DNA from 4 places in the Vreelandella arctica genome. Region 2 is predicted to be linked to each of the others. Evidence: predicted binding sites of a transcription regulator. Region 2 holds the regulator's gene; each other region holds the start of a gene.
What was found. The regulator PhoB, encoded in region 2, activates phosphate uptake and scavenging genes when phosphate is short. The targets are predictions, from matches to a motif close to TGTCATANNNNTGTCANA.

Region 1: the regulator PhoB is predicted to act here: its motif matches at 2,233-2,250, upstream of V8L70_RS08195 (inorganic diphosphatase).
Region 3: the regulator PhoB is predicted to act here: its motif matches at 2,428-2,445, upstream of phnD (phosphate/phosphite/phosphonate ABC transporter substrate-binding protein).
Region 4: the regulator PhoB is predicted to act here: its motif matches at 1,605-1,622, upstream of V8L70_RS11045 (CYTH domain-containing protein).

What each region holds. Positions count from the first base shown of each region.
Region 1 is NZ_JBANSN010000007.1:26,718-30,898, forward strand. Features, by position in the region: gene V8L70_RS08180 (2-dehydro-3-deoxygalactonokinase) at 1-101, opposite strand, end outside; gene dgoD (galactonate dehydratase) at 105-1,253, opposite strand; gene V8L70_RS08190 (FadR/GntR family transcriptional regulator) at 1,296-2,015, opposite strand; gene V8L70_RS08195 (inorganic diphosphatase) at 2,327-2,998, shown strand; gene V8L70_RS08200 (carbohydrate kinase family protein) at 3,098-4,060, opposite strand; gene V8L70_RS08205 (aldo/keto reductase) at 4,126-4,181, opposite strand, start outside.
Region 2 is NZ_JBANSN010000009.1:9,259-13,439, forward strand. Features, by position in the region: gene V8L70_RS10120 (chorismate--pyruvate lyase family protein) at 1-364, shown strand, start outside; gene ubiA (4-hydroxybenzoate octaprenyltransferase) at 400-1,290, shown strand; gene phoB (phosphate regulon transcriptional regulator PhoB) at 1,414-2,103, shown strand; gene phoR (phosphate regulon sensor histidine kinase PhoR) at 2,106-3,392, shown strand.
Region 3 is NZ_JBANSN010000006.1:103,068-107,248, reverse strand. Features, by position in the region: gene V8L70_RS07385 (alkaline phosphatase D family protein) at 1-470, shown strand, start outside; gene V8L70_RS07380 (bifunctional diguanylate cyclase/phosphodiesterase) at 649-2,397, shown strand; gene phnD (phosphate/phosphite/phosphonate ABC transporter substrate-binding protein) at 2,517-3,494, shown strand; gene phnC (phosphonate ABC transporter ATP-binding protein) at 3,572-4,181, shown strand, end outside.
Region 4 is NZ_JBANSN010000010.1:27,567-31,747, forward strand. Features, by position in the region: gene V8L70_RS11040 (ion transporter) at 1-605, opposite strand, end outside; gene V8L70_RS11045 (CYTH domain-containing protein) at 670-1,584, opposite strand; gene V8L70_RS11050 (TIGR00153 family protein) at 1,722-2,402, shown strand; gene V8L70_RS11055 (inorganic phosphate transporter) at 2,413-3,678, shown strand; gene argA (amino-acid N-acetyltransferase) at 3,915-4,181, shown strand, end outside.

The DNA.
Region 1 (4,181 bases), on a different contig from region 2:
TCCAGACCCCAGGCGCGCAGGTTGCTAGAGCCCCAGTCCACGGCAATCCAGGCCAACTGATATGCTATTTCAGTCGTTTCACGCATCGCGCTTGATTCCATGGCTTACCACTCCGCAATTGAACCGTCTTCATGCGTCCAAACCGGGTTACGCCAGCGGTGCCCCACTTTGGCGCGCTCCTCAACGAACTCTTCGTTGATCTCGACGCCAAGCCCTGGGCCTTGGGGAATGGCGCAGAAACCGTCTTCAATGGCGAGCGGCGATTTATCGACCAAGTAGTCGAGAACGTCGTTGCCCTGGTTGTAGTGGATGCCCATGCTCTGCTCTTGAATAAAGGCGTTGTGGCTGACTGCATCCAGCTGTAGCGATGCGGCCAGCGTTAACGGACCGAGCGGGCAATGGGGTGCCAGGGCGACATCGTAGGCCGATGCCAGGGCGTTGATCTTTAGCCCCTCGCTGATCCCGCCGCAGTGGGAAATGTCGGGCTGAATAATGTCGATCATGCCGTCGGCCAGTAGGTCGCGGAACTGAAAGCGGGTGTGCAGCCGTTCCCCGGTGGCTAGCGGGTAACCCAGGCCACCGGCAATATCCTTCAGGCAAGGCAAGTGCTCCGGGGCGACCGGCTCTTCCACGAACATCGGGTGAAAAGGCTCCAGCTCGCGCAGCAGTGCTTTGGCCATTGGCCGATGCACACGGCCATGAAAGTCGATCCCAATGCCAACATCCGGGCCCACGGCGTTTCGCGCTTCCGCGACTCGTGCTACTGCTTCATCAATCTTGCGATGGGAGTCGACGATCTGCATCTCGGGGGTGCCGTTCATTTTGAAAGCCGTAAAGCCTTTTTCGACCAGCGCTTTGGCGCCAGCGCCCACGTCGCTTGGTCGATCGCCGCCGGTCCATGCGTACATACGCATTTTGTCGCGCACGGCACCGCCTAACAGCTGGTGAACGGGCACACCCAGGTCGCGACCTTTAAGGTCCCATAGCGCCTGGTCAATACCGGCAATCGCACTCATCAGAATAGGGCCACCGCGGTAGAATCCGGCGCGATACATGATGTTCCAGAGGTGTTCGATTCGGTGCGGGTCCTGGCCGATTAGGTAGTCGGAAAGCTCGTGCACGGCGGCTTCAACGGTTGCGGCGCGGCCTTCAATCACCGGCTCGCCCCAACCGTAGCAGCCTTCGTCAGTCTCGATTTTGAGAAACAGCCAGCGCGGAGGAACTTGCCAGGTCTTGAGCTTGGTAATTTTCATGTCCGGTCATCCTTTTGGATAGGAAATATTTAGTGAGTAATGTTAGCTAACAATGCCAAGGTCAATGGCGGTGCGGCGCAGCACTTCTCTGGCGGCGGTTTCTGCAGCGCTGGCATCGCGATGGCGAATAGCGTCAAGTACTTGACGATGGCGGGCGAGGCTGTCGTCCAAGGTGTCAGTACGGTGTTGAGAGCCATGAATCAACGCCATGATAGATGGGCGCAGTAAATGCCCCATTTGTCGCCAGACTAAATTGTGACTAGCGCGATAGGTGGCATCGTGAAAGGCAACGTCGTATTCCGCATGCTCATCGCGCGCATCAACGCTGCCTGCGGTGTTTTCCATACCCGCAAAGGCGCGCTCCAAGCGTTCGAGGTCTTCAGCTTCAGCGGCCTGGGCGGCGAGCCCGGCGACTACTGGTTCGGCAGAAAAACGAAAGGCGTAAATAGCCCGTACCAGCTGAGGGTCAAGATTGACCAGGCCGGTCATCCACTCGCTCATCAGCGGGTCAAGCAGGTGCCAGTCGCCCATTTCTCGCACCAGCGTGCCCCTACCCGCCGTACGTTCCAGTAGCCCTGCCGCGGAGAGGCTGGTTAGCGCATTGCGCACCTGATTGCGGCTCACCGCAAAGTGTTTGCTGATATCAAGCTCGCGGGGGAAGGTAGCACCCGGCTGCCAATGGCCTGTCAGCAGCGCCTGGGCGAGTAGGCGCGCTAACTGTTCAGCGCCCCCCTGGTGGGGCGGTAGAGCGTCCAGCGTCATGTTTATCTCTTATTTTTTATTGGATGAATCTTAGTCTAGTAAATGTCTGACATTTAAACAAGTCATGCCATAAGAGTCTTTAGATAGCCGGTGACGCCTTACCCAATCAAAAAAGCCCACACCGGTTTGCAACAGATGTGGGCCAGTGACTAACGACTCGTGGGGATGCCGTGGCGTAGCATCCAATTTTGAAAAGTAAGAAATGCCAACTTCAGACTGTCATTACTCCGTCATTTCTCCTCGCTAACGTATCTCAATAACCAATGGAGAACATGATGCGGAAAAAACTATTACTCACAGGTGTCGCGTGTATGACGGCTTTAGCGTCTGCTGCTCAGGCTGAGGTGCTAGGCGGATTGGCGTTTTCTGACACTACGCCCATTGCCCAAAACATGAACGCAGCAGATGAGTTCACAATTGTAGGTGATGACGACTTGATGACTATGGATGCCATCAATGCAGATGGCTCGGTAAGGGCTATTGTTGAAATACCAACGGGTACATCGGCGAAATGGGAAGTCAGTAAAGATGATCCCAAAGCGGTTTATTGGGAATATAAAGACGGTGAGCCGCGCGTGGTGAGTTATCTGGGGTATCCCGGTAATTATGGCGCTATTCCAGGCACGGCTCTGCCAAAAGAGTTGGGCGGTGATGGGGATCCGCTCGACGTGATCGTTTTGGGTCAAGCCGTTCCTCGTGGTGAAATTGTCGACGTGAACGTGATCGGTGTACTGAAAATGCTGGATGGCGGCGAGCAAGATGACAAGCTAATTGCCGTTCTCACCCAGGATTCACCTTTTGCACACATTGAAAGCATGGCGCAGTTGGATAGCGAGTACCCAGGTGTCAGTCAGATCATTGATCTATGGTTTGCCAATTACAAAGGGCCTGATGGCGGGATGGAAGGGCTTGGATTTGACGATGCAGAATCGGCAAGGGCGGTGCTAGAAGCCGCAGCTGAAAACTTCGCAGCGATGCAATAGTATTCAAATCACAGTAATTGACATGCCCAACTAACATTGGTGACCGCTCTGGCGGTCACCAAACTCGCTGATCAAACAAGCCAACCTTACTGGCCAGTGTTAAGTGTTCCGGATCGCCTCGATATCCCTATACGTTGGCAGCGCTGCGTAGGCACCTGGCCGAGTGACCGCGTGGGCACCGCAGTGGCAGGCGGTATCCACTGCGCGACGAAGAAAGTCGGCATCGTTGTGCCAGTTCTCATTGATGCCGTGGGCCGAGAGTTCCGCCAGCAGCCCGCCAATGAAAGCGTCGCCACCCGCGGTGGTATCGACTGCTTCAACCTTGGGTGGTGTGATGCGCTGGTCGATACCGACGCCTTTGAGTACGACATCGTTGGGGCCGTCGGTGATTAAGATAACTTTTACCCCTGCCGCTAGCCGCTCTGAAAGCCACGACTCCGCAGGGTGGTCGGCACGCAAGTAGTCGAGCTCTTCCTGGGAGAGCTTGAGCAGCTCAGCGCCGTCTAGCAGCTGCGTGACTAAGCTGGCATCCGCTTCGCCACCGGGCCATAAATTGTGACGCAGGTTGGCGTCTACGCTGACCAGGCAACCTGCCCGTTTGGCCATGGTGGCCATTGCCAAGGTGACATCGGCAATCTCAGGGTCAGTCAGGCTGTTGCTACACAGGTGTAAAATAGCGGGGTTCTCAAAGACACCGTGGGGTAGGTGCTCAAGACGATAAAGCAGATCAGCCGCGGGTGGGCGATAAAAATCAAAAGTGCGCTCGCCCACGTCATCCCGGGAAACAAACGCCAGCGCTGTGCGGGCTTCTCGGGTAAATACCACGCCGCTGGTGTCGACGCCGTGACTGTTGAGTTCGCGCACGATGAAGTGCCCAAACGTATCGTCGCCCACCATGCCTAGAAACTGGCTGGGTACGCCTAAACGAGCGCAGGCGACCGCCACATTAGCGGGAGCACCACCGGCGTAGGGCGTAAAGGTTTCCTGTGCATCCGTTGCCGCCCCTAGACGGCTGGAGAGCATATCCACCAGTGCTTCCCCAAAGGCGATGATTGGCGTCATCAGTGGCTCCTTAGTGTAATTAACGTAATAGTTGTTTTGTACCGCGTCGTTTTATACAAATAGCCTTATGCCACGCAGTGGCCGCGGGCGGCTTCTAGCAATTCATACCAGGCTTCCCGAG
Region 2 (4,181 bases):
TGAGGCACGGGCGTTGGGCATTGCTCCCAAACGCTACGCATGGCTGCGTGAAGTAGCGCTATGTTTAGATAATACACCGTGGGTGGTGGCGCGCTCCGTCGCCCCGCTTACTCAGTTAAAGGGCCAGCGTTTGGAAGGGTTAGGTGAGCGCTCGTTAGGCAGTTGGTTATTTCGTCAGCCAGGTTTAATTCGCGGGCCGCTTGAGGCCACCTCCCATCCCCCCTTATTTGCTTGTATGAACGGTATCGAAAGTGACTGTACCTGGGGCCGACGCTCGGTGTTTTATCACGGCGGGCTGTCGTTATTGGTGCAGGAGTATTTTTTGCGTGCGATGGCGGATGACCTTGATCTGCCATCGCGCTAGGCTAGCGCCTGCATCTTATTTTTCGTGAGGTAAGCATGGATCGTTCACTGTTGCGGCCGAAGGGATGGGCTCGCGTGGCAGATTTTATACAGCTGATGCGTTTGGATCGACCCATTGGCACGTGGCTGTTGATGTGGCCGACGCTTTGGGCGCTGTGGATTGCCGCTGAAGGGGTACCCGGCCGTGATGTACTGCTGATTTTTGTGGCCGGTGTTTACGTCATGCGCGCGGCTGGCTGCGTGGTGAACGATTATGCAGATCGCCATTTCGATGGCCATGTGAAACGCACTAAGCATCGCCCGCTCGCCACAGGTCGAATCAGCGAAACCGAGGCTCAATTGCTGTTTATTGGTTTGGTGGCCGCAGCGTTTATTCTGGTGCTACTGACTAATTGGTTTACGGTGCTGCTCTCGTTGGGCGGGGTATTTCTGGCAGTTATTTACCCGTTCATGAAGCGTTATACCCACTTTCCCCAGGTGGTGCTGGGGGCGGCATTCTCATGGGCAATTCCAATGGCCTTTGGCGCCGTGCTGGGCCATGTGCCGTTGGAAGCGTGGCTGCTTTTCTGTGCAAACGTGCTATGGACGGTGGCGTACGACACGCAATACGCCATGGTCGATCGCGACGATGATTTAAAAATTGGCATTAAATCGACAGCCGTGCTGTTTGGCGACGCGGATCGCCTGATAATCGGCCTACTCCAGGTAGCTACCCTGGGGTTACTGGCATGGGTAGGCTGGCGGGTCGGGTTAGGTGGGTTCTTTTGGCTAGGGCTCGCTGCAATGGCGGCAACTTTCCTGCATCAGCAGCGCTTAATTCGTTATCAGGAGCGGGATCCCTGTTTCCAGGCGTTTCTGAATAATCACTGGTCGGGGCTGCTGATTTTTGCTGGTATTGCGCTAAGTTGGTGGCCTGCGGCGGGTTAGTAACTGCCATTGTCATGTAACTGTCATCAAGTCATGGTGTTATCGTCACTGACATGTCATTGAACTGTTTTCTTTGAACTGTTTTCTTTGAACTGGCTTTTTTGCACACCGTGAGGCTCTGGTATGACCGCCAAAACCGTTCTGATTGTCGATGATGAATCGTCGATTCGCGAGATGATCGCGGTAGCGCTGGAAATGGCTGACTACCGTGTGCTCGAAGCAGATAACGCCCAGGATGCTCATGCCATGGTGGTTGACCACCAACCTGATTTATTGCTGCTTGACTGGATGATGCCTGGCACCAGCGGTATTGAACTGGCTAGGCGGTTGAAGCGCGAAGAAGCCACCGCCGAGATCCCCATTATTATGCTCACCGCTAAAGGCGAAGAGGATAATAAGATCCAAGGGCTTGAAGCCGGTGCCGATGACTATATCACCAAGCCCTTTTCGCCCCGCGAATTGGTGGCACGGTTAAAAGCAGTGCTGCGCCGCGCGACGCCGCGTGGCGTTGAAGATCCGATTGAGATTAATGGCCTGCTGCTTGATCCGGTAAGTCACCGGGTAAGCGCACACGGCAAAGCGTTGGAAATGGGGCCGACCGAGTATCGTCTTCTGCAGTTTTTTATGACCCATCAAGAGCGTGCTTACACACGTAGCCAACTGCTTGACCAAGTATGGGGTGGTAATGTGTATGTCGAAGAGCGTACGGTCGATGTGCATATTCGACGCTTACGAAAAGCGCTGGGCGATGTGCATCAAAACCTGATTCAAACGGTTCGGGGTACCGGATACCGTTTCTCTGCACGGGTGTAAATGTGCGCCTATGGAGCCGTGAACTGTGGCGTCTAGCGTGGCTGGCCACACTGGGTACTTGCTTAGGCTGGTTATTGGGCTCAGCAGGGCTAGGGCTTGCGGCAGGGCTTGCAGTATGTCTGTTTTATCACTTGCGGCAGCTACGCGAACTTTATTTATGGCTAACCCTACATCCTCACGATGAGCCGCCTGCCGCTCACGGTATGTGGGGTGAATTGTTTGATCGTTTATACCGCTATCAGAAAAGCCAGCGTATAACGCAAAGTCGGCTGCGTGCTACCTTGGCCCGTATTCAAGAGTCGTCTGAAGCGATGCGTGACAGTGTGGTCATGCTCGACCGCCACGGTGATCTAGAGTGGTGGAACAGCGCTGCAACGAACATGCTAGGGCTACAAACTGCCCATGATCGTGGTCAGCACATTACCAACCTACTGCGCGAGCCAAGCTTCATCCGCTACTTCAATGCGCGGGAGTATGGCGAGCCGCTAACGCTGACATCGCCGATTGACGAGCGTCGAATCCTGCAGTATCAAATTACCCTGTACGGTGACGATGAACGGCTGGTAATGGCCCGGGATATCACGCGCTTGCATCGCCTGGAACAGATGCGGCGCGACTTTGTTGCCAACGTCTCTCACGAGCTGCGCACGCCGCTAACCGTCCTTTCCGGCTATCTGGAAACCTACAGCGATATTGCTGACCAGTTGCCTCCGCGTTTGGGCAAAAGCATCAACCAGATGCAGGAACAGACGCAGCGAATGCAAAACCTGGTCAACGATCTATTGCTGCTCTCTCGGTTAGAAATCGACCAGGGGGGGAAAGATCACCATCCGCTGTCGCTAGGGCCTTTGCTACAAAGCATCTGTGATGATGCGCTGGCGCTGTCGAATCAGCGTCATACCATTACTGTCGCGCTTGAAAGCGATGCACGCCTGCTGGGTAGTGAACAGGAGATTCGTAGCGCCATCTCTAACCTCGCCTTCAATGCCGTTCGCTATACGCCAGCAGGTAGCCACATCACCTTACGCTGGAAAGCTAGCGCGACTGGCGGCGGCTGTATTGATGTGGAAGACAATGGTGAAGGCATTGATCCCGTCCATATTCCCCGACTAACCGAACGTTTTTACCGTGTCGATAAAGGCCGTAGCACCGCAACTGGCGGCACTGGCTTAGGCTTGGCGATCGTTAAGCACGTACTATTACGCCACGATGCGCAATTACAGATTGAATCCCACCCTGGTAAAGGGGCGCTTTTTCGCTGCTCATTTCCCGCTTCACGTCTTGTATAGGGCTCCGTAAGCGACCTCTCGCACCATACCTGTAAAGGTGTGCAATATTGGCATGTAAAATTGGTAAGAGTTTACTCATGTGCCATTTTTATACAGTTTTTAGGCCTGGTATTCCGATGTTAACAGAGTGCTTTATCTTGATTTTGTTTTATTAAGCTGTTGATTTCATGTGTTTTAATTTTTTTGTTGAGTTTTTGGCATGCTAGCTGCAATATTAAAAATAGGTAAGGACGTATTGATAGGTTAGATAAACATTGTACTGACGATATGACGAAGAGTTTGTATCTGTAAAAAGGATCGGTAAAAAATAGCAGTAGCGGACTAATCATTAATTATCTTTTTAGATATCAAAGAATGCCCTTTCAACGGATGAAAGGTAGATTGACAGGATGTTACAAAGGCAAGGATGCTTTTTAGGTTCAAGGATGAATCGTTAGGAAATCAAACGTTAGTCAGGGTTAATTCCAAGGTTGGAGTCCCGCACAAGGAGTGGAAGCTAACGTTAGTTATTACCTATAGCCTATTCTGATATCGGGCCTCGCTAGTCGGGGCCTAATTTTTTTGCTGCCTGCTTTTTTGTAAGCTTCTAATACTTACTTCTACATTGTTTTATTTTTACTCCTCCCTCTCTTTTTGTATTTATGTAATGGGCTATTCTCTCCATTCATCCATGAGTGGTCTAGGATTCGATCGCCCTAATGTTATGGCAGAGTCCCATCGTACTAGTGCTCAAGCAGAATATACCGCTAAATATTTAACGCATAACGTAGGCGATTGAAACGTTTGGTA
Region 3 (4,181 bases), on a different contig from region 2:
TAGTGGTCGATGCTGAGAACTGGATGGCCCATCGCGGGGCGGCCAATACGCTGCTGCAAATATGGCAACACTCCAAAACCCCCGGCAACTACGTGATCTTGTCGGGCGATGTGCACTACTCGTTTGTCTACGACATCGTGGTTCGTCATCAGCGGCGTTCCCCCCACCTATGGCAAATCACGTCGAGTGGGATTAAAAACACCTTTCCCACCACTCTGCTCAATACCTTTGATCGGTTGAACCGCTGGTTATATGCGCCGTTGTCGCCACTCAACTGGTTTACCAAGCGTCGCAAACTGAGCGTTCACCCCCGAGACCCCGACCGCGCCAGCGCGGGCGAACGGCTCTGGAACGCCAGCGGCATTGGCTTGGTAACGCTGGACGAAAAAGGGCACCCGATTGATATTCGCCAGCTGGATGCTGATGGCTGCGATGTGGTCTTTCCGCCGCCCGAAAAGCCTCTTCAGTAAATAGCGTCTGTCGTTCAAAGCGGTTGGGTGTTCACTGCCTGATTAGTCATTTGTCATGATAGCGTCACGAAAATGACGCATGCTTGCAGCTTACCAATCACCGCTAGGGAAGGCTGCACATCAGTACCCGGCTGCCTTGTGAAGGTAAACGGGGGCTGATGAATAGGACAGTAGGCAAATGACCGCACAAGAAGCGCAGTGGCTTAATCAAATTATTGCGACCGAAGAGCTGCAGGTGCTCTTTCAGCCCATTGTGGATGCCAACCAGCAGGCGATTTATGGCTACGAAGCACTGATTCGTGGCCCCAAAACGTCACCGCTGCACTCGCCGTTACGGCTGTTTGATGTGGCCACCCAGGCAGGGCAGCTAGTGGAGTTAGATTTACTCTGCCGACGCTTGGCGATTCAACGCTTTGCCGAACTTGAACTGCCCGGCCTGCTATTTCTTAACGTCATGCCGTTAACCATCGTTGAGCGTGATTTTCGCGAAGGCTTAACGCTGGGCTTCATTCGCGAGAGCGGCCTTCCCCCAGAGCGAGTAGTGATTGAGCTCACCGAGCATGTGCCGATTCATGACTATGAGCTAATGCGCCAAGCGGTGGATCATTACCGTGACATGGGCTTTCAGGTGGCGCTGGACGATTTGGGGGCAGGGCACTCAAGCCTGCGCCACTGGTCAGAACTGCGGCCCGATTTCGTCAAGCTTGATCGGCACTTTATCTCAGGGATTGATCAGGAGCCTGCGAAGCGCGAATTTCTCCGCTCGATTCTTGATGTGGCGCGTAGCCTGGATTGCCAGCTAATAGCCGAAGGCGTGGAGACTGCGGCGGAGCATCTCTGCTTGTGGGAACTCGACCGTGGGCTCGCGCTACTGCAAGGCTTCTATTTTGCTCGGCCAAGCCCGCAGCCGCCTTTACAGCTCAACATGGTGCTGCCCGCGACAACCCAGTTAAAAAGCCCTGCTGGCCGCACTGCGCGCTCGATTTTGCGCACGATTGAGGCCATCACCACTGACTGCGCAGTGCCACTCATCTCCGAGCGGTTTCGCCGCCAACCCAGCTTACGCTGTGTGGCCGTATTGGAGGACGGTAAGCCCGTGGCAGTGGTGCGTCGCAATGCTTTTTTAACCCTGTTCACCAACCCTTATAGCCATGCGCTGTATGCCAAACGCTGCGTATTGGACGTGGCCGATGTACGCATGCTGGTGGCTGAAGCAGATACCCCGCTTGAGGTGTTGAGCCAGCAACTGACCGATAGCCACGATATTGAGCAGGAAGACTTTGTGATCACCAATGATGAAGGTGATTACGTGGGCATGGGTAATATCGTTGACCTTTTGCGTGAAATCACCGCGATTCAGGTGCGCCACGCGCGCCATGCCAATCCGTTGACCGGCTTGCCAGGCAATATCCTGATTAACGAAACGCTGGTCGCTTATTTAGCCGCCGAGCAGGGCTTTGCCGCCGCTTATGTCGATTTGGATAATTTTAAAGCGTTTAACGATGCTTACGGCTATGCCCGGGGCGATCAGGTGATTATTTCGCTATCGCGGCTGCTGCAGGCCCAGGTAGAAAGCGCTGGTGGCTTTATCGGCCATATTGGCGGTGATGATTTTATGATGTTGCTACCGCACAGCCATTGGGAAAGCGTTTGCGGCCAAATCCTGCGCTCATTTGAAGTGATGGCCCCCGGTTTCTATGAAGAAGCGGACCGGCTGAAAGGCGGGATTCAGACTGAAAGCCGACAAAATAGCGTGACGTTTTTCCCCTTTGTCAGCGTGTCGATTGCAGTAAAACCTGTCACCGATACAGCTACTTGCAGAGCGCTGGATATTGCCGCTGAGCTGTCTGAACTGAAGCATCAAGCCAAAAAAATTCCTGGTAACAGCCTGTTTGTTGAGCGTCGCGGTAGCTGCGTTAGCCAGTAAAGCGCCAATGTCATGTTACGTTAGCAAAATCGTCACCAAGCGGTCATATAAATGCCCCGTCGTTGTCATCTGAAATGGTCAGGATTGTGGCTATCTTTTAACAACACGTTAGGTGCCCCATGCAGATCTCCTCACTAGCCCATGCGCTTCCCCGCACATTGATCAGCGCCGCCGTTGCCAGCGCTTTTGCGTTGGTCGCGGTGAATGCCTCAGCGGATCTTTCATCGCGTTATGTCGATAACGATGGCGATATGATCGCTGATGCGCCTAGCGATGAGTCACAGTGGGCCGATCCCGATACGCTCGTGTTCGCCTACACGCCAGTGGAAGATCCGGCGGTTTACGCCGACGTGTGGTCTGACTTCCTGGAGCACCTAAGCGAAGCAACCGGTAAAGAAGTTCAGTTCTTCCCCGTGCAGTCCAACGCCGCCCAGCAGGAAGCACTGCGCGCTGGCCGTTTGCACGTCGCCGGTTTTAACACCGGTGGTGTACCGGTCGCGGTCAACTGCGGTGGTTTCCGCCCGTTTGCCATGATGGCGGCCGAGGACGGTAGCTTTGGCTACGAAATGGAGATCATCACTTATCCTGGCAGCGGCATCGAGACCGTTGAAGACCTGGAAGGACGCCAGCTAGCCTTTACCTCTGAGACCTCTAACTCTGGTTTTCGCGCGCCCTCCGCACTGCTGCGCTCCGAGTACGGCATGGAAGCGGGCGAAGATTTTGAAACCGCCTTTTCTGGCTCCCACGACAACTCCATCTTAGGTGTTGTGAACGAAGACTACGATGCCGCTGCCATCGCCAACTCAGTGGCACGCCGCATGCTGGCACGTGATGTTGTGGCAGAGGGCGATTACGAAGTGATCTACACCTCCGATACCTTCCCCACCACCGCTTACGGGCTGGCGAATAACCTGAACCCGGAACTTGCCGAGAAAATTCAGGATGCGTTCTTCAGCTATGACTGGGCAGGTACCCCGCTGGAAGCGGAATTCGCCAACTCCGGTGAAGCGCAGTTCATTCCGATTACTTATCAGGAAAACTGGTCGGTCATTCGCACCATTGCCGATGCTAACGGTGTGACTTACGACTGTGACTGATCGTTAAGGTAAACGGTACTGCACGGCCAGGAAGGCATCCCTTTCTGGCCGTTTCGCTATAAAAACGAGGCGGGAAAATGTTGACACTAAGCGGCGTTGGCAAGCGTTACCCCACCGGGGATCGGGCGCTGACGGACATTGAACTCACGCTGCCCAAAGGCCAGGTAATGGCGCTGATTGGGCCATCCGGCGCGGGTAAAAGCACCCTCATTCGCTGCGTGAATCGGTTAGTGGAGCCCACCCAGGGCAGCATTCGCCTGGAAGGCACGGAACTGACCAGGCTCTCAGGTCATAAGCTTCGCCACGCGCGCCGCTCAATGGGGATGATTTTCCAGGAGTATGCCCTGGTAGACCGGCTCACCGTGATGGAAAACGTACTCTCCGGCCAGCTCGGCTATGTGGGTTTTTGGCGCAGTTTTTTACGTCGCTACCCACAGGAAGCGGTCGTCGAAGCCTTTCGACTACTCGAGCGGGTAGGGCTGCCTCACGCCATCGATAAGCGCGCTGATGCGCTTTCCGGCGGCCAGCGCCAGCGCGTGGGCATCGCCCGGGCGCTTTTACAAAGCCCCAAGCTACTGCTGGTTGACGAGCCAACCGCCAGCCTCGACCCGAAAACGTCGCGCCAGATCATGCGCTTGATTCGCGAGCTATGCGCTGAGCGCGACTTGGCGGCAATCATCAATATTC
Region 4 (4,181 bases), on a different contig from region 2:
CCCACGGTGGTCATGCTAACGATGGCCCAGTACATCGACATTGGAATACTGGTGAAGCCCGCTTCCGGTGACTCAATGGTGTACATCAACGCCGCGAACAGCGTGACCACCATGAAAATGGCAGAAAAAAATAGCAGTATTTGACGCAGACTGCGTTTTAACGCGTCGAGTAGCAGGCTGGCTTCACCGACAAACTCCATCAGGCGCAAAATGCGGAAAATACGCAGCACTCGCAGCAAGCGAACAATCACCAGCCCATGAGCGCCAGGGACCAGTAGCACTAGCCAAGTGGGTAAAATAGCGATTAAGTCGACGATTCCATAAAAGCTTTTTAGATAGAGCAAGGGGCGCTCAAGGCAGTAAATGCGAACTAACAACTCTAAGCTGAACAGTATCGTTAATGCCCACTCGATGTAGAAGAAAATGGGCCCGTAGCGTTCGGCGTAAATCTCGATACTACCCAACAGGATGACCGCGACACTCAACAAAATAGCCCCGATCAAGGCAATATCAAAGGCTTTAGCGCCCGGTGTGTCGGATTCGAAAATAATATGAAACAGTTGAGCGCGTAGGCCTTCCGCACCGGGGGTTAAGTTTAAATTCATCGCATCATCCTGAAGTGGGCCTCAATTCGGTCCTTAAAAACAGTCCTGAAATAGCATTAAGCCGTTAGCGTAGCTCGGTTTGGTACGCCAAGCGATGGGCCAGTGCCAACGCAGCGTTACCGTAAGCCGTGCTGGGCTGACCATGGGCATCTAAGCTGCCGGGTAACGCCTGAGCGTACACGCGGGCGTTGTCATCCAGCGCGGGGTGGTCAGCGAGAGTGACTAACGCCTGTTGGGCATCGCTTAGAAAGCTTGCCTGCTGGCTGTCGTGGTAGGCATCCAGCGCCAGCGTTGCGCGGTGTAGCCACTCAGCCGGTGAGTGCGCCTTGGGAAGTGGCCAGTGCTGGTTGCTAAGTGCATTGCCCCGAGATGCTTTGCTGCTATCTGAAGGGCGCAGCGGTACCTGTTCTGAAAGTGTCAGTGCCAATGCCCACAGCGCTTCCGGGTCGCCGTCCTTTAATTCAAGTTCTACCTCGCGGATGGGCGTGCGGTAGCCACCGCTGATAATTTCGCCCTCATCCAGCACCAGCTCGATATGACTGCGCTGGCCTATTGCGCCTGGGTTTACTAAGCCATCGGTTAGCTGCCAGCTGCGCCGCGTAAAATCGGTGCTGAGTTGGGGGGCGAGGGCATGTAGCACGCTGCTAAGCTGGCCTTGAAAGGGGAGCAGTTCGGCAAGAGCTACCAGATCCAGTTCGTGGTCAGGAACTTGCCACTCCCACTCCTGTCGTTGAGATAATCCGCCGCCGCCCTGGCCTGCGGTTTTCACCGTTTGCAGCACTTTGCCATCTATTTTGCGCAGGCGTAGCGCAATATGCGCCTTCGCTAAATCGCCTTCCGGGGTGTCAAAATAGGTATTGGTCAACGTGTGCTGGTGTGAGGGTTTCGATACTAGAAACGGGTGGTTACACAGCGCGGCAGGTCCCTCTGGTGCAAGGGCAAGTTTCAGTTCTACTTCCATGGGGATTGGGTTTTTCATGACGCTCGCCACCTCGTTATCGTGACATTTAAATGAATATTTGATTACATTTATGAACTTTTCATGACGGCGGCGGGCGCACTCTTTATACTGGCGCCGCCATTTCCAGGCTTCCCGAAAACAGGCTAAAAGGCATTATGGTTACCTCCAATCCTTTTTCTTCGATGTTTGGCCGCTCGCCATTCCAGCCGTTATTGGCCCATATCGTCAAGGCAAATGAATGTGCCGATCTGCTGTTGCCGTTTTTTGAAGCAACGCTGGCTGATGACTGGGACAAAGCGGCTGAGCTGCGCGAAAACGTCACCCGCTTAGAGCATGACGCCGATACGCTGAAAACAGAGCTGCGGTTGAACCTGCCCAACACCATGTTTCTTCCGGTGTCGCGCTCCGATCTGCTCGACCTGATCAGCGTGCAGGACAAGATCGCCAACAAGGTGCGTGACATTACCGGCATTATGTTGGGGCGTAAAATGCGCGTGCCGGATGAATTGGCCGATGCAATGCGCGATTACATCCGTACCAGTGTTGCTTGTGTTGCCCAAGCCCGCCAGGCACTGGAAGAACTCAAGGATCTGCTTGAGTCCGGCTTTGGAAAAAACGTCTCCGACGTCATGCAGAACATGATCCGTGAACTGCACACCCTTGAGCACCAAGCCGATGACCAACAAGTGACGATCCGTCGCCAACTGTTCTCGCTTGAGAGCCAGCTACCGCCAGTGGACGTGATCTTTCTCTACAAAATCATTGAATGGGTTGGCGAACTATCCGATCGCGCTGAGCGTGTGGGTAGCCGTCTGCAGATACTGACCGCCCGCTAAGGGGATCTTCATGCTGATTATTGCCCAGTACGGTGAAATCTTCATTATCCTGGCCTGTTTGTTTGGCTTCTTTATGGCCTGGGGCGTTGGTGCGAATGATGTCGCCAATGCGATGGGAACCTCGGTGGGGTCGAAAGCGATCACCATCAAACAAGCGATCTTGATCGCTGTTGTTTTTGAATTTCTCGGCGCCTGGCTAGCCGGTGGCGAGGTTACCAATACGATTCGTAAAGGTATTATCGACCCCGAACTACTGCAAGACGATCCTCAGCTGTTGGTATACGGCATGCTGGCAGCACTGCTGGCGGCGGGTACGTGGTTGCTTGCAGCGTCTATGAAAGGTTGGCCGGTTTCCACGACGCACTCGATTGTCGGCGCGATTGTGGGCTTTGCTGTTGCAGGGTTAGGCCCCTCCACAGTGGACTGGGGCGCCGTAGGCACGATTGCTGCGAGCTGGGTGGTTTCTCCCTTATTGGCGGGCACCATTGGCTTTTTGCTGTTTAAATCAGTTCACCACCTGATTTTTGAAGATGCCAACCCGTTCACGGCTGCTAAACGCTACGTGCCGGGCTATGTGTTTCTGGTGGGCTTTATCGTTTCGATGGTCACGCTGACGAAAGGGTTGTCCCATGTGGGGCTGGACTTAACCTTTAATCAGAGCCTGCTGCTGTCAATTTTGCTGGGGTTGGTGATTATGGGTATCGGCTTGATTATGCAGCGGCGTATCAAGTTCGAGCACAACGCAAATGATCACTTCGGCTATGCCAACGTAGAGCGCGTGTTCGGCGTGTTGATGATCTTCACCGCCTGTGCCATGGCCTTTGCACATGGTTCAAACGATGTGGCGAATGCGGTTGGCCCGCTGGCAGCGGTGATCAGCGTAGTACAAACCGGCGGCGAAATTGGTGGTTCTGCGCTGGTGCCTTGGTGGGTACTGGTACTTGGCGGCGGCGGTATTGTCGTGGGTCTGGTCACCTACGGCCATAAAGTCATCGCGACCGTGGGTACCGGTATTACCGAGCTTACCCCCAGCCGTGGCTTTGCTGCCACGCTGGCGGCGGCCACCACGGTCGTACTGGCTTCTGGCACGGGCCTGCCGATTTCCACTACCCACACGCTGGTAGGGGCGATTCTTGGGGTGGGGCTTGCACGCGGTATGGCGGCGTTGAACCTGCGGGTTATCGGCACGATTGCCATGTCGTGGCTGATCACGCTACCCGCTGGCGCCGGTCTTGCGATTTTGTTCTTCTTTATGTTCAAAGGCATGTTCGGCTAACCACTAGTTGGCTAATAGCTAATAAGCAGTGCCTATAAAACGCAGTACGCCACGGCTCGAAAGACGTTAAGAAGTACCTGAGCGGGAACATCACAGCGGCATCTTCATGTTTATCTGCATTAGATTCAGCAGATTTGCATTAGAAGGTGCCGCTGTTTTTTGTGCTCTGGTAAAGTAACCCAGTTGGATGTGGTAAACGTCTGATGTTTCTTTCACCTGCTGCCGGAGAGCGGCCCTTGGATACGCGCTTCCCCTTTGTTGATTGGTTTCGTAACGCCTCCCCCTACATTAATGCTCACCGGGGGCGAACCTTTGTCATCTTAATTGAAGGCGAAGCGATGGCGTCTGGCCGCGGGGAGCAACTGATTCAAGATTTAGCCCTGTTGCACACCCTGGGCGTGCGCTTGGTCGTGGTGTTTGGTATTCGCCCCCAGGTGCATGAATCGCTCACCGCCGCGGGCGTTGAGCCCACCCGTATCGACGGCCGCTGGGTAGCGGATCGC